DNA from 4 places in the Ruminococcus sp. RTP21358st1_G6_RTP21358_211008 genome. Region 2 is predicted to be linked to each of the others. Evidence: riboswitches for the same ligand, from Rfam matches in the RefSeq annotation. Region 2 holds a riboswitch; each other region holds the start of a gene.
The links. Region 2 has a riboswitch for cobalamin ahead of AB5Z12_RS12555 (sirohydrochlorin cobaltochelatase). Riboswitches for the same ligand answer to the same signal wherever they lie in the genome.
Positions count from the first base shown of each region.

Region 1: another riboswitch for cobalamin. It lies ahead of AB5Z12_RS07755 (cysteine-rich small domain-containing protein); the one in region 2 lies ahead of AB5Z12_RS12555 (sirohydrochlorin cobaltochelatase).
Region 3: another riboswitch for cobalamin. It lies ahead of AB5Z12_RS01635 (hypothetical protein); the one in region 2 lies ahead of AB5Z12_RS12555 (sirohydrochlorin cobaltochelatase).
Region 4: another riboswitch for cobalamin. It lies ahead of AB5Z12_RS04185 (class I SAM-dependent methyltransferase); the one in region 2 lies ahead of AB5Z12_RS12555 (sirohydrochlorin cobaltochelatase).

Region 1 covers NZ_JBDGDM010000014.1:53,361-56,485, reverse strand. The annotation lists gene AB5Z12_RS07760 (GDSL-type esterase/lipase family protein) at 1-1,024, shown strand, start outside; cobalamin riboswitch at 1,116-1,304, shown strand; gene AB5Z12_RS07755 (cysteine-rich small domain-containing protein) at 1,764-2,072, shown strand; gene AB5Z12_RS07750 (phosphatase) at 2,196-2,909, opposite strand.
Region 2 covers NZ_JBDGDM010000029.1:48,349-51,473, reverse strand. The annotation lists gene AB5Z12_RS12575 (heavy metal translocating P-type ATPase) at 1-468, opposite strand, end outside; gene AB5Z12_RS12570 (metal-sensing transcriptional repressor) at 568-951, opposite strand; partial or broken gene AB5Z12_RS12565 (DUF6783 domain-containing protein) at 1,113-1,223, opposite strand; partial or broken gene AB5Z12_RS12560 (DUF6783 domain-containing protein) at 1,200-1,301, shown strand; cobalamin riboswitch at 1,373-1,549, shown strand; gene AB5Z12_RS12555 (sirohydrochlorin cobaltochelatase) at 1,753-3,057, shown strand.
Region 3 covers NZ_JBDGDM010000003.1:23,625-26,749, reverse strand. The annotation lists gene AB5Z12_RS01640 (VanW family protein) at 1-757, shown strand, start outside; cobalamin riboswitch at 834-1,033, shown strand; gene AB5Z12_RS01635 (hypothetical protein) at 1,231-3,125, shown strand, end outside.
Region 4 covers NZ_JBDGDM010000007.1:38,119-41,243, forward strand. The annotation lists gene hemL (glutamate-1-semialdehyde 2,1-aminomutase) at 1-237, shown strand, start outside; gene AB5Z12_RS04180 (lactonase family protein) at 461-1,549, shown strand; cobalamin riboswitch at 1,611-1,809, shown strand; gene AB5Z12_RS04185 (class I SAM-dependent methyltransferase) at 1,955-2,680, shown strand; gene nikB (nickel ABC transporter permease) at 2,685-3,125, shown strand, end outside.

The DNA of each region.
Region 1 (3,125 bases), on a different contig from region 2:
GGAAATTCCATATTTAAGAATATTAGGAAGAACGAATGGCAGTCTGGAACCGGTAACACTATTTTGGACCGCTTCCGGAATTGAACTGAATGTAAAAGCAACAGAAATATGGGTGAAAATCCGCTCCGATTATGATGTTTTTGAGCCATGGGTGGATGTGATCGTAGACGGCGTATTGTCCCAACGGCTTATGGTAAATAAGGGAGAACAGGAAATCTGTCTTTTCCGTAATATGGAAAGGGATAAGGTAAGAAATGTAAAGCTTCTTCGTGATACTCCTGCGTTTCCCACAGATGAAAAAACATTGCTTCAGCTTCTGGAGGTTGAAACTGACGGTGAGTTTTTACCTCTTGAAACACCAAAGCTCAGATTGGAGGTAATAGGGGACAGCATTACCTCTGGTGAGGGCGGCAGCGGTGCAGGAGAAGAAATGACATGGAATTCCTTTTGCTTCAATGCCGTGGATAATTATGCATATATGGCAGCAAAAGAACTGGGCGCGGTGTACAATTGCATCAGTCAGAGCGGCTGGGGCGTTTTCTGTTCCTGGGAAGGCAATGAGCAGCAGGCAATCCCGCTATATTATGAGCAGGTGTGCGGTCTTTTAAATGGAGAAAGAAACAAACAACTGGGTGCTATGGAAAAATGGGATTTCCAGAAGTTTCAGCCTGATGTGATCGTAGTGAATCTGGGGACAAACGACAGCAGCGGCACGAAGAATATGGACAGAGTTGGAAAGGCTGTGGAAGACTTTTTGAGAAAACTGCGCGTATGTAATCCAGAAAGCTATATTCTGTGGTGTTATGGAATGCTTGGAGATGAGATTTTGCCTACGCTTGAGAAAGCGGTGGGGAATTATAAAAGAAAAACAGGGGATGAGCGCGTGGAATTTGTGAAGCTTCCGGATACACAGGAAGGAGAATTTGGATCAAGGCAGCACCCAGGGCACAGATCTCATGAAAGAACAGCGAAAATCCTGGTGGAGAAGATTCAGGAAAAAATGACGCTGCTGGTCACGCCGTGACTAGCAACACCAGGTTGATAAAAAAATAACAAAAATCCTTCCAAAGGGTTGACAAAGACAGTGACCGGTGGTACTATGATGTTAGTATAATTCCATAGTGAACATATTAAGTGCTGACAGCTATAAGCTGGCAGAAAGAGGGAATCAGGTGAGAAACCTGAGCGATCCGGTCACTGTAACAGAGGAGCGAATCTCATAGTCCATTGTGCTTACGCATGAGAAGGAGAGAGGAAGTGATGATTCTGGAGCCAGGAAACCTGCTTGGTATGGCGAGGTTAAACTTCCGATGAAAGTGTAACAACCAGTTTTGGGGAATCCGCAGCCCTGAGATGTTGTCCGCTTTTGTGAGTGGACATTTTTTATGGAATGATCGCCTGTTCAGAAGAATTATACAGATTAAATGGCAGGCGATACTACTTCGGATGAAACCGTTCCCTCCGCGTATATATGAACGGATCATATTCTACCCCGGAGTAGCATCGCTCCCTCTTAAATCACGATGATTCAGAAGCCGCATATGCGGTATTTTTTTTACACTTTTCCTGAGCCTGTTTGTAGAATTATTCCGTAATCTCCTGCAGAGTGTGACGCACATCTTGCAGAAAGCCTTTTTTAAACACGCTCTGGCAATATTCTATTCCTGTAAGCGGGAGTCATTTTTATCATTTGATTTTTGTGCATTACGAAATAGAATATAAAGAATATTTTGTTTTGAGTTGTATGAGATAAGGAGAGAAATATGGAGAAAAAATATTGGGAAGACAAAGAATACGCTTATTTCAGCCATAAGAAATGTGAGTATTTTCCATGCCATAAAGGAGCTGATCCAGAGGACTTTAACTGTCTGTTCTGCTATTGCCCGCTTTATGCCCTTGGAGAAAAATGCGGCGGAAATTTCAAATATAATGAGAAGGGATTTAAAGATTGCACGAATTGTCAGCTCCCTCATAAGAAGAAAAATTACGGTTATGTGACAGGAAAATATCAGGAACTTGCAGCGATGATGCAGAAAGTAAGAGAAGCAGATCATAAAAATGAAAATGAGTAATCAAAGAAATAAGTATAAAAAACTCTCCGGAATATATACGAAGTTAAGCTTACGCATTTATATTTCTCGGAGAGTTTTTGCGTAATGCAAAATTCCATTGGAATTCTGCAAGCTGGATCCTTTTTATCGTATGCTTAACAGCATCTTTAATTTCGGAATCTGGTTGTTAAGAATCAGACCCTCTGGAAACATAGCATTATGAACGAAATCAGCGGCATAAGTGAAGTCTCCAATATGCTCTGTTCCATGACTGTCACTGGAAAGCACGATTGGAACCAGATACTTCCGGCAACAGGACAGAATCTGCGCGCAGTTGGCATGTGTATCGCCCCGATATCCGTAAGGCGCCAGGGAAGCTTCGTTGATCTCAAGGAGAACACCGTTTTCACCGGCAGCCTTTACAACTGCATCGTAATCTATGTCATACTGGAGATTATCAATGTGTCCCAGGATTTTTACAACCGGATTTTTCATTACGTTCAGAAAAGCAGCAGTATTTTCTTCCCTGGTCTTAGGACGGAAATTCTGATAATGCATGCTGGCGATTGCGTAGTCCAGCTTATCAAGAAGCTCCTGTGGCAGATCTGTTTTTCCATCGGTATCCAGAATATTCAGTTCAATTCCATATAATAATTCCACATCGAAACGCTTCCTGGGCGAATAGATCAGGCTTCGGAAATAAGAAGAAGTTCCTGCAGCCAGAGTGGCTGGTCCGTGGTCTGTGATTCCAAGAAGCTTCAGCCCTTTTTGAGAAGCAGCCTTTGCCATGTCGCTGATGGTGCAGGTTGTGCCGTGTCCGCTGGCAATAGAATGTGTGTGTATATCAGAAAGATACATAAAATCATCTCCTAGTCAAGATTACGTGAATATATGCAGCTGGTAATTTCACTATAAAAGTGTTTTGAAAAGCCATTTACAGTTAACTTTAGTATGCCAGAGGGCAAAAAACATGTCAATCATAAATAAGAAAAAACAGAGAAAACAAATAAAAACAACATTACAGTACAAGAAAAACCACACATCGCATGCAGAGAAGTGTTGCTTTTTGTTGAC
Region 2 (3,125 bases):
GTGCCACAGACTCCTGAAGCCACTGATGAAAAATTTCTGATTGATGACCATGACGATTCCTGCAAGAAGCAGCTGTACAAGTCCCATGGCGATATGGTTGCCATCAAACCAGGCTGGCAGCGGCCATCCCCACATCATGTGTCCCATGGAAAAGTACATCAGCACCAGAAGAAAACCTACTGAGGCAATAAGCCGTTTCCTGAGGAGTGGCGTTTCGTGATCTTCCAAGGCTTTCTCAGCATCGGAAACGGATTCCGTCTGACCGGAAGCACCCTTCAGGCTGCAGCCGTATCCGGCTTCTTCTACAGCTGAGACAATGGCAGAGGCTGAGGCAGTTCCTTCCACTCCCATGGAATTGGTAAGCAGGCTTACGGAGCAGGAAGTAACTCCCGGAACCTTGTTTACCGCTTTTTCCACACGGGCGCTGCAGGCTGCACAGCTCATGCCGGTGACGTTGTATTGTTCCATAATAAATTCCTCCTTCGAATACAGTGTTTCGATACCAACGGACTGCTCTGCGCATTCGTACTTCCGCAGGCAGGTACACATTCGGAATACGCTGGTATCTCACTTCATTAGCTTCTGCAAAGTTGCAACCAGCTCATCAATGGTTTCGTCTTTACCATCACGGATATCTCTTGCCACACAGGTTCGGATATGATTGGCGAGAAGTTCCTTATTAAATGCATTCACAGCGGCATTTACAGCTGCTGACTGAATAAGAATATCGTTGCAGTAAGCGTCATTCTCCAGCATTCCTATAATACCCCTTATCTGGCCTTCAATACGTTTCAGACGGTTTACCAGCTTCCTGCGTTCTGCTTCGGAACGGTCGGTGTGCTTGGTACAACAGCAGGAACAGACCTTCTTGGTAGGTTCCTGGCTGGAAAGAGTTGCAGGATCGGCTGCGGTGTGGCTGCAGCAGGATTCGGATTTATAATCAGCTGTCATAGGCGGACTCCTTTCCTTATATACCCCTTAGGGGTATGTATTTGATGAAACCAATATATACCCTGGCGGGGTATTTGTCAATAAGTAATTCACAGAAAACCTGAGAATTGCGGCGCGAAACCATGCGAAAGCATGATTCCTGTGTATCGCGAAGCGTGTTGCTATGAACGGAGTGAATAGTAATCTGTTTGAAAAATTATTCCCGCAATCTGCACGCCCCACTTTGCGGTATATTTTGCCCGAATTCAGTTGCCGTAGCCCACTACGGCGCCCTCATCAGGACAAAATCTCCCACAAATTGTGACGCACATCTTGCAGAAAGCCTTTTTCAAACATACTCTAGTTCATAAAAAATACATAAAAAGTTCATAAAAAATATATAATAATATGGTACATATTAAATATCCGAGTCGAATATGTATAATGGTTATAGCGCGAAGGTTGCATCATGAACATGATGCGCAAAAGAGAATCCGGTGAGAGTCCGGAACGATGCCGTCACTGTGTAAGGGAACTGCTTCAGAGCCCACTGGGAAACCGGGAAGGGGGAGCAGTGTTGACCGAAGTCAGGAGAACTGCCTTGGCGTGGAATCTTAGGTCTGCGGTACACAGAACCTGTATTCTCATAACGATACATGAATATTTCCTGAATGTTTTTTGGAAGAAAAGTGTGTATATGAGAATGTGTGCAGTCGCAGAAAATGCGGCTGTTTTTATGCAATGGGAGATTGGTGATAGATTTCCCATGGGATTCTTTATACGTGATTCTATCCGGAAATACAAAAAAAAGAGGAAAAAGAAATGAAAAGAAAATCTTTATTAGCAATCCTTCTTGCAGCTTCTATGGCAGCAAGCATGACAGCAGCAACAGCAACTGTTGCATTTGCAGAGACAGAGGAAGCAGCAGAGGAGACAACAGACGATGCTGAGACAGCTGATGATGCTGAGGCAGCTGACGATGCTGAAGCAGCTGATGATGCTGAGACAACAGACGATGCAGAAGCAGCTGATGACACTGCAGATGCAGATAAGGAAGCGGCTGATAAAGTAGCAGCACTTATCGATGCTATTTATGTTCAGGAGAGAACAGATGATACAGATGAGCAGTGCAAGGAAGCTAAAGAAGCATGGGATGCCCTTACAGATGCTCAGAAAGAGCTTGTAGAGGGAGAAGAGGCAAGTCCAGAGTATTTCGGACGTGACACAGGTGATGCTTCCAAGGATGATCCGCGTAATCAGGACGAGATCGGTGAGAATGAGCTTCTTGTAGTAAGCTTTGGTACATCCTTTAACGACAGCCGTGCAGAGGATATTAAGGGAATCGAGGATGCTCTTGCAGAAGCATTCCCGGATTGGTCTGTAAGAAGAGCATTTACCGCTCAGATCATTATCAACCATGTACAGGCAAGAGATGATGAGAAGATTGATAACATGCAGCAGGCACTTGACCGTGCAGTAGCAAACGGTGTTAAGAATCTTGTAGTTCAGCCTACACATCTTATGCATGGTGCTGAGTACGATGAGATGGTAGAAGCTATTGATGCTTACAAAGATAAATTTGAATCTGTAGCAATCGCTGAGCCAATGCTTGGTGAGGTTGGCGATGACGCTACCGTTATCAACGATGACAAAGCTGCTGTTGCTCAGGCAATCACAGATGAAGCTGTAAAAGAAGCTGGATATGACAGCATGGAAGCAGCTGCAGAAGATGGAACCGCATTTGTATTCATGGGACATGGTACTTCCCATACAGCAAACGTTACATATGACCAGATGCAGACCCAGATGGAGAAACTTGGATTCACAAACGCATTCATCGGTACTGTAGAAGGTGAGCCAGAGGATACAGCTTGTGATGAAGTTATCAATAAAGTAAAAGATGCCGGATTCAAGAAAGTAATCCTTCGTCCGCTTATGGTTGTTGCTGGTGACCATGCAAACAATGATATGGCTGGTGATGATGACGATTCCTGGAAGAGCATGTTCGAGGCTTCTGGAAATTTCGATGAGATTGATTGCCAGATCGAAGGTCTTGGAAGAATTGACGCTGTTGAGCAGCTTTATGTAGCTCATACTCAGGCAGCTATTGATTCCATCGCGAAATAATTATTTTGGTATAAATTGTTATTGCAACAGAACAAAAGCAGCTGCTCCTACACTGTGGGGCAGCTGTT
Region 3 (3,125 bases), on a different contig from region 2:
TGCTTCTCTGGGGGAAAATAATGAAATTATTCCGGCAGTTACCGGAATTTCATTTGATGTGAAGTCAGCTGCAAAGAAGCTGGAAAAAGCAAAAGAAGGGGCAAAGATTACCATCCCCCTTGAAATAACCCTACCCGAAGTTTCTACAGAAGAGATAGAAGCCCTTCCTTATCTGAATCTTCTTGGTACTTATACTACATATGGCGGAGGTACCGAAAACCGTGTTGCCAATTTGAAGCTTGCCGTGGAAGCCTGTGATGGAATGGAACTTCAGCCAGGACAGATTTTTTCCTACAACGATACTTTAGGTCCACGTACTGAGGAACGAGGGTACAGGGAAGCAACTGTAATTGTAGGAGGCGAACATGCCCAGGATATCGGAGGCGGAATCTGCCAGATTTCCACTACGTTGTTTATGGCATGCCTGCAGTCTGATCTGACCATTGTTGAGCGTCATAATCACGCTGCCCGAATTGATTATGTTGAGGATGGTCTGGACGCAGCAGTGGTGTGGGGAGGTCAGGATTTCCGTTTTCAGAATAATACTGCTTATCCAATTAAAATTGAAGCCTCTTACGATGAAAAAGAGGAAGCCGTAACGGTATCCATTTACGGAACCCAAACTGACAATAATACGGTAGAGATTACTACAGAGCATTCCGATCCAAACACCTGTAAAACCTACCGCAGTGTCTACGATGAGAATGGAACACTTCTCCGCACAGATGAAGTCGGGTACAGTAAATACAAGCAATAACCCTATAAATCTATTGATTTCGACATAACGGTCTGCTATAATGAGGTGAATTGAATAAATCCGTTTTCAGTGCCAGACATATCTGTCTGCTACAGCGTGCAGATTGTGGGAATATTTTTCAACACGCTCTAAGAGGGAATCAGGTGAAAGTCCTGAACGATCCGGTCACTGTAACCAGGGAGTAGAATCCAGTGAAACCATTGGTATATTGCTGAGAAGGATGGATTCTGTGTTGATCTGTAAGTCAGGAAACCTGCTGAATTCGTTTAATGAAAGCTTCCGAAGAAAGTACTTCATTCTCATTAATATATTTGATAATACAATATATTGAATTTTTAGTGCCTGTTTTCTCAGAGGAAGCAGGCATTTTTTTGAAATAATCCTGTCAGGATTGCCCATTGTACAAACAGGCTCCAGAAGCAATTGGGATTTATTCAAATTATAAAATAATAGGAAGAATCGAGGAAAAAGAAATGAAAAGAAATTCAAAACGCTTTCTTGCACTGTTCCTTTCCGTCGCGATGACGGTCACTCCTGCTGTACTTACACAGGCAGAAAATGAGGATGCAAACGTACAGGTTTCTGTTACACCAACTCCAGAAACAGAGGCGGAGAAGACTGCTGTTGCTGCTGAGACCCCTGTGCAGGAGAACGCAACAGCTGAGGAAGAAAACACTGACACTACAGTAACTCCGGCAGCAGTGGATGCCTCTGCTGTGAAAGAGACACCTGCTGCTACAGAAACACCTGCCTCTGAGACCACTCCTGAGGTTACTGCATCACCTGCTGAAGAAAGCAAAAATGAGGAAGCAGAAGCTCCACAGCCTACAGCTGCACCAGAAACAACAGAAGAGGGCAAAACCGAAGAGACAGATAAACCAGAAACAAAGCCAGAGGATCTGAACCCAGATGGTTCCAACATGACCATTGACAAGGAAGATAACAGTGCATATAAAATGCTTAAAATCAAAAGCTCTTCTGCTGAATTAAATGGTGATAAAATTAAGATAACCCTCAATACTGACGGAAAGAACTATGAGAAGCTTTATCTTGGTTCTAAAGAAGATCCTGACGAAGCAAAAAATGCAGCAGCAATCGTTGGTACAGAAAATGAAGATGGTTATACTTTCATTTTTGAGGTTCCTGCCAGTGAACAGGTCCAGACTTTCAGCATCGTACCATTTTCTGTAAAAAATCAGAAATGGTACACAAATATGGCTTTGAAACTGAACGTTCCAGGAATGAAAGCCCCGGAACCAACAGCTACTCCAGAGCCAACTGCAGCCCCTGAGCCAACTGCCACTCCACTGCCAACTGCAGCTCCAACCCAGGCACCAGCCCAGAATGAGATTACAGATGCCGGAATCAAGCTTGTAAAAGAAAACGGTGATGAATTTGCAATGTTCGTAATCACCGGTTCCACTGTAAAGGTTTCGGAGGATAAGTATATTGTCACACTTTCTACCGCAAAACAGAATTATGACATGATCTATCTTGGCAGTGCCAGTGACTCTGATAAAGAAGCAAATTCCATCAAAGGAGTAGAGAACAGTGCAGGAGGCTATACCTACACCTTTGAAGTTACTGCAAGCAAGGAAGCTCAGACAATAGCAGTCGTTCCTCATTCCAAGAAGAGCCAGAACTGGTACGCAAAGGGTATATTGACGATTACCGTACCGGCGGTTCCAGGATATGGAGAGGCTGCTCCAACACCGGAACCAACTGTTTCCCCAGAGCCTACCGAAGCACCGGTTGAGACTCCTGCACCAACTGAAACTCCAGTGCCAAGCACAACTCCGGAAGCAGCCAACACCCCAGAGCCAACAGCAACTCCTGCTCCAGGCAGCTGTGCAAGCGGAATTTATAATGTTACAGTAAACTCCAGTTCATCTATGTTCCGTGTAATTGACTGTGTCCTCACTTCCAAAAACGGAAAAATGACAGCTGTTCTTACTTTAAGCGGAACTGGTTACGACTATCTATGTCTGGGAACAAAAGAAGAAGCTGCCGCAGCAGATTCCTCCACCTGGGTTCCATATGTGGCAGACGCAAATGGCAAATATACATATGAGATTCCTGTTGAAGCCCTGGACAATGGAATTGCAGTTGCTGCTTTTTCCCACAAAAACCAGATCTGGTATGACAGAATCCTGACTTTCCAGTCCAGCACTTTGAATAAGATAGGTGACGTACAGGATGATCCGCAGCCAGACACTGCTCCTGACACAACAATCACAGCAACTCCTGCACCCACTGCAAAACCAAATAAAAAACCGACAGCAACCCCTACACCAACAGCAACTCCAAAGCCAGACAAGAAACCGGAAGAGGAATCCAAATACGAATCTGACTTAAGCGGCGGAACAGC
Region 4 (3,125 bases), on a different contig from region 2:
AATTACCAGATGAATTATGTGGGCTCTCTTGGAAGCCTGTTCTTTACGGGACAGCCTGTTGTAGATTATGTTTCTGCAAAATCTTCTGACACAGTGGCATTTGCAGAATATTTCAAAAAAATGCTGAATATGGGAATTCATATGGCTCCGTCCCAGTTTGAAGCCATGTTCCTGTCAGCGGCTCATACAGATGAAATTATTATGGAAACTCTGGATGCAGTAAAGCTTGTTCTTTGAAAATGTGTGTGGTATAATTTAGACACAATTACATAAAAGAAACCAGAATACGAGTTGCTGTAATAAAATGCGGCTGTAATAAATGAACCGTGGCAGAGGATTTACTGATATAGAGAATGCAGTAATATTCAGAGCTGCACAGTGACCCGCTACGCTGTAAAAAAGATCGGAAGAACAGCGTGAACGGACGGTTTCCAGAAAGAGACTGTAGGAGGCTAGACAAATGGGTAAGAAATATGTGGCTTATGTAGGAACCTATACTCACGGAACCAGCAAGGGAATTCAGGTTTATGACGTGAACCTGGAAGAAGGTACTCTCACAGAGAGAAGTGAAGTGGAAGTAAGTAATGCGTCTTATACTGCGGTATCCAAGAATGGAAAATACCTTTATTCTATCGAGGATGAGGGCGTTGCGGTATTCAAGCGTGATCATAATGGCGATTTGGCACGTATCAACAGCGTGGATATTGATGGCATGAGAGGTTGTTTCCTTGCTACAGACGTAGATGGCAAATATCTTTACGTAGCAGGTTATCACGATGGAAAGGTAACCGTTGTACACACTCATAAGGATGGACGTCTTGGAAGTGTTATGGACGGTGTTTTCCACACTGGTCTTGGAAGTGTTGCAGAGCGTAACTTCCGTCCTCACGTAAACTGTGTACGTCCTACTCCGGATAATAAATATCTCTGCGCAGTAGATAATGGAATTGACCAGATCAAGGTTTACCGGATCAATAAGCGCACAGATAAGCTGGAGCTTGTTGATATTGTCCGCTGCCCGAGAGAGAGCGGACCGCGTATTATCCGTTTCAGCGCAGATGGACGTTATGCATATGTTCTGTTTGAGCTGAGCAATGAGATTAAAGTGTACAGCTACAATGGAGAGGGTGATACTCCGGAGTTTGAGCTGCTTCAAAGTGTTTCCACCCTTGCGAAGAAGGAAGACGGAAGCGTATCTCATAATGCCGCATCAGGTCTTGCTCTTGCACCGGATGGCAAGCATTTATTCTGCACTACAGCAGGTGAGAATACAGTAGGTATGTTTGAGGTAGATGGTGAGACTGGTCTTCTGGATCGTAAATTTGTTCTTCCTGTAAGTGGTGATTATCCGAAAGACCTTGTTATTTTCCCGGATAATCAGCACATTGCCGTTGCCAACCACTCCAGCAACAGCATTACAACCTTCAAGGTTGACTACGAGAAGAACATCATTATGATGAAGGGCAAACCACGTAAGATCGAGACCCCAAACTGTATCAATATCTGGCCGGTACCGGATGGAGAGGATATTGAGGATATAGAGGCCTGATACATTCTGATTGACAAACAGGAAATGCTGTATTATACTTTTCGATGTTGTGTTGAGAATTGAATAAAACGACCATTTTGGTGCCTGGTGGAAATTAAAATAAATTCTAGCAGGTCAAACGGGAAACAGGTGAAAATCCTGTGCTATGCCGTAGCTGTAACAGTTGAGTAAGCTTTCGAAACCACTGAATTTTTATCGGGAAGGGAAAGCATTATGATGACACTGGAGCCAGAATACCGGCCAGAATGAAGAACTTTTGCTGCGGGGCACGGTATAGGGGTTGGTTTTATATAACAGGATTATTATGTCATTAAGCCGCTGCGTTAGCAGCGGCTTTTTCACGCTTTTATTACATGAATTCCCTGATTTGGCAGAAGTTTATGCTATTGGAAAGGATAAACACAAATGGCAGAATTGTTAAAGAATATTCAGTCATATTGGGATATGAGAGCTGGAGGATTTTCAGATGCCAGTATGGAAGAAAGAAAAACAGAACCTGGAGAGAGATGGGAAAATATTTTCAAAAATTCTCTTAAAACGGGATGCCATGTATTAGATGATGGGTGTGGCGCTGGCTTTTTTACCACTTTGCTTGCTTCGATGGGATTTCAGGTGACTGCGGTAGATTATAGCACAAAAATGCTGGAAGAAGTCAGAAGAAATCTGGAGACAGAAGGACTTAAAGCAGAACTTCATCAGATGGATGTGCAAAGCTTAGAATTTGCTGATAATTCCTTCGACGCAGTGGTATCAAGAAACGTATTCTGGAACCTGGAGCATGCAGATAAAGCTTATGAGGAAGCGTACAGGGTTCTAAAAAAAGATGGAATTCTAATTCTGGAAGATGGAAATTATTATCGCCGTTTTTTTAGTGATAAGTATCAGAAAGCCTATGATGAGTTTCAGCGGGGACATGAAAAAGAAGAACAAGGGTGCCATGCGCGACATAATAAAGAAAATGTAGATTTTTCCATTATGGATGAAATTGCAAAGAAATTGCCAATGAGTCAGGTAGATCGACCTGACTGGGATTTTAATAAACTTGTAGAAACAGGATTTCATAAAATACAGGTGGAAATATCTGGCAGCCCTTTACCGATGAGTTTTTGTATTGTAGCACAGAAAGGCTGAAAAAGTGAAAAGAGAGATTATAAAACGACTGATTTCACTTGTGATTATTTTGTTTGGGCTGTCTCTGATGACCTTTGGACTTACATATATTTTGCCGTCAAATCCAGCTGAACAGCTGGCAGAATCTATGGGTGCAGGTCATGACCGGGAGGTAATTGCAAAGATTGAAGAAAAATACGGATTAGACAAATCTTTTGGAGAGCAGTATGTGAATTGGCTGAAGGGTGCGTTACATGGCGATTTCGGAATGTCGGTAAAATATGCACAGCCCGTTTCCCAGGTATTAGGAAGAAAACTCCCCAATACGGTTAAACTGGCAGTTGCATCGTTTATTCTGATGATATTAATTTCTTTTCCGTTAGGAATTTTATCAGCAGTATATAAGGATAAAAAGGCTGATTATATTATTCGGTTTATGTCTTTTATTGGAATTTCACTGCCTAGC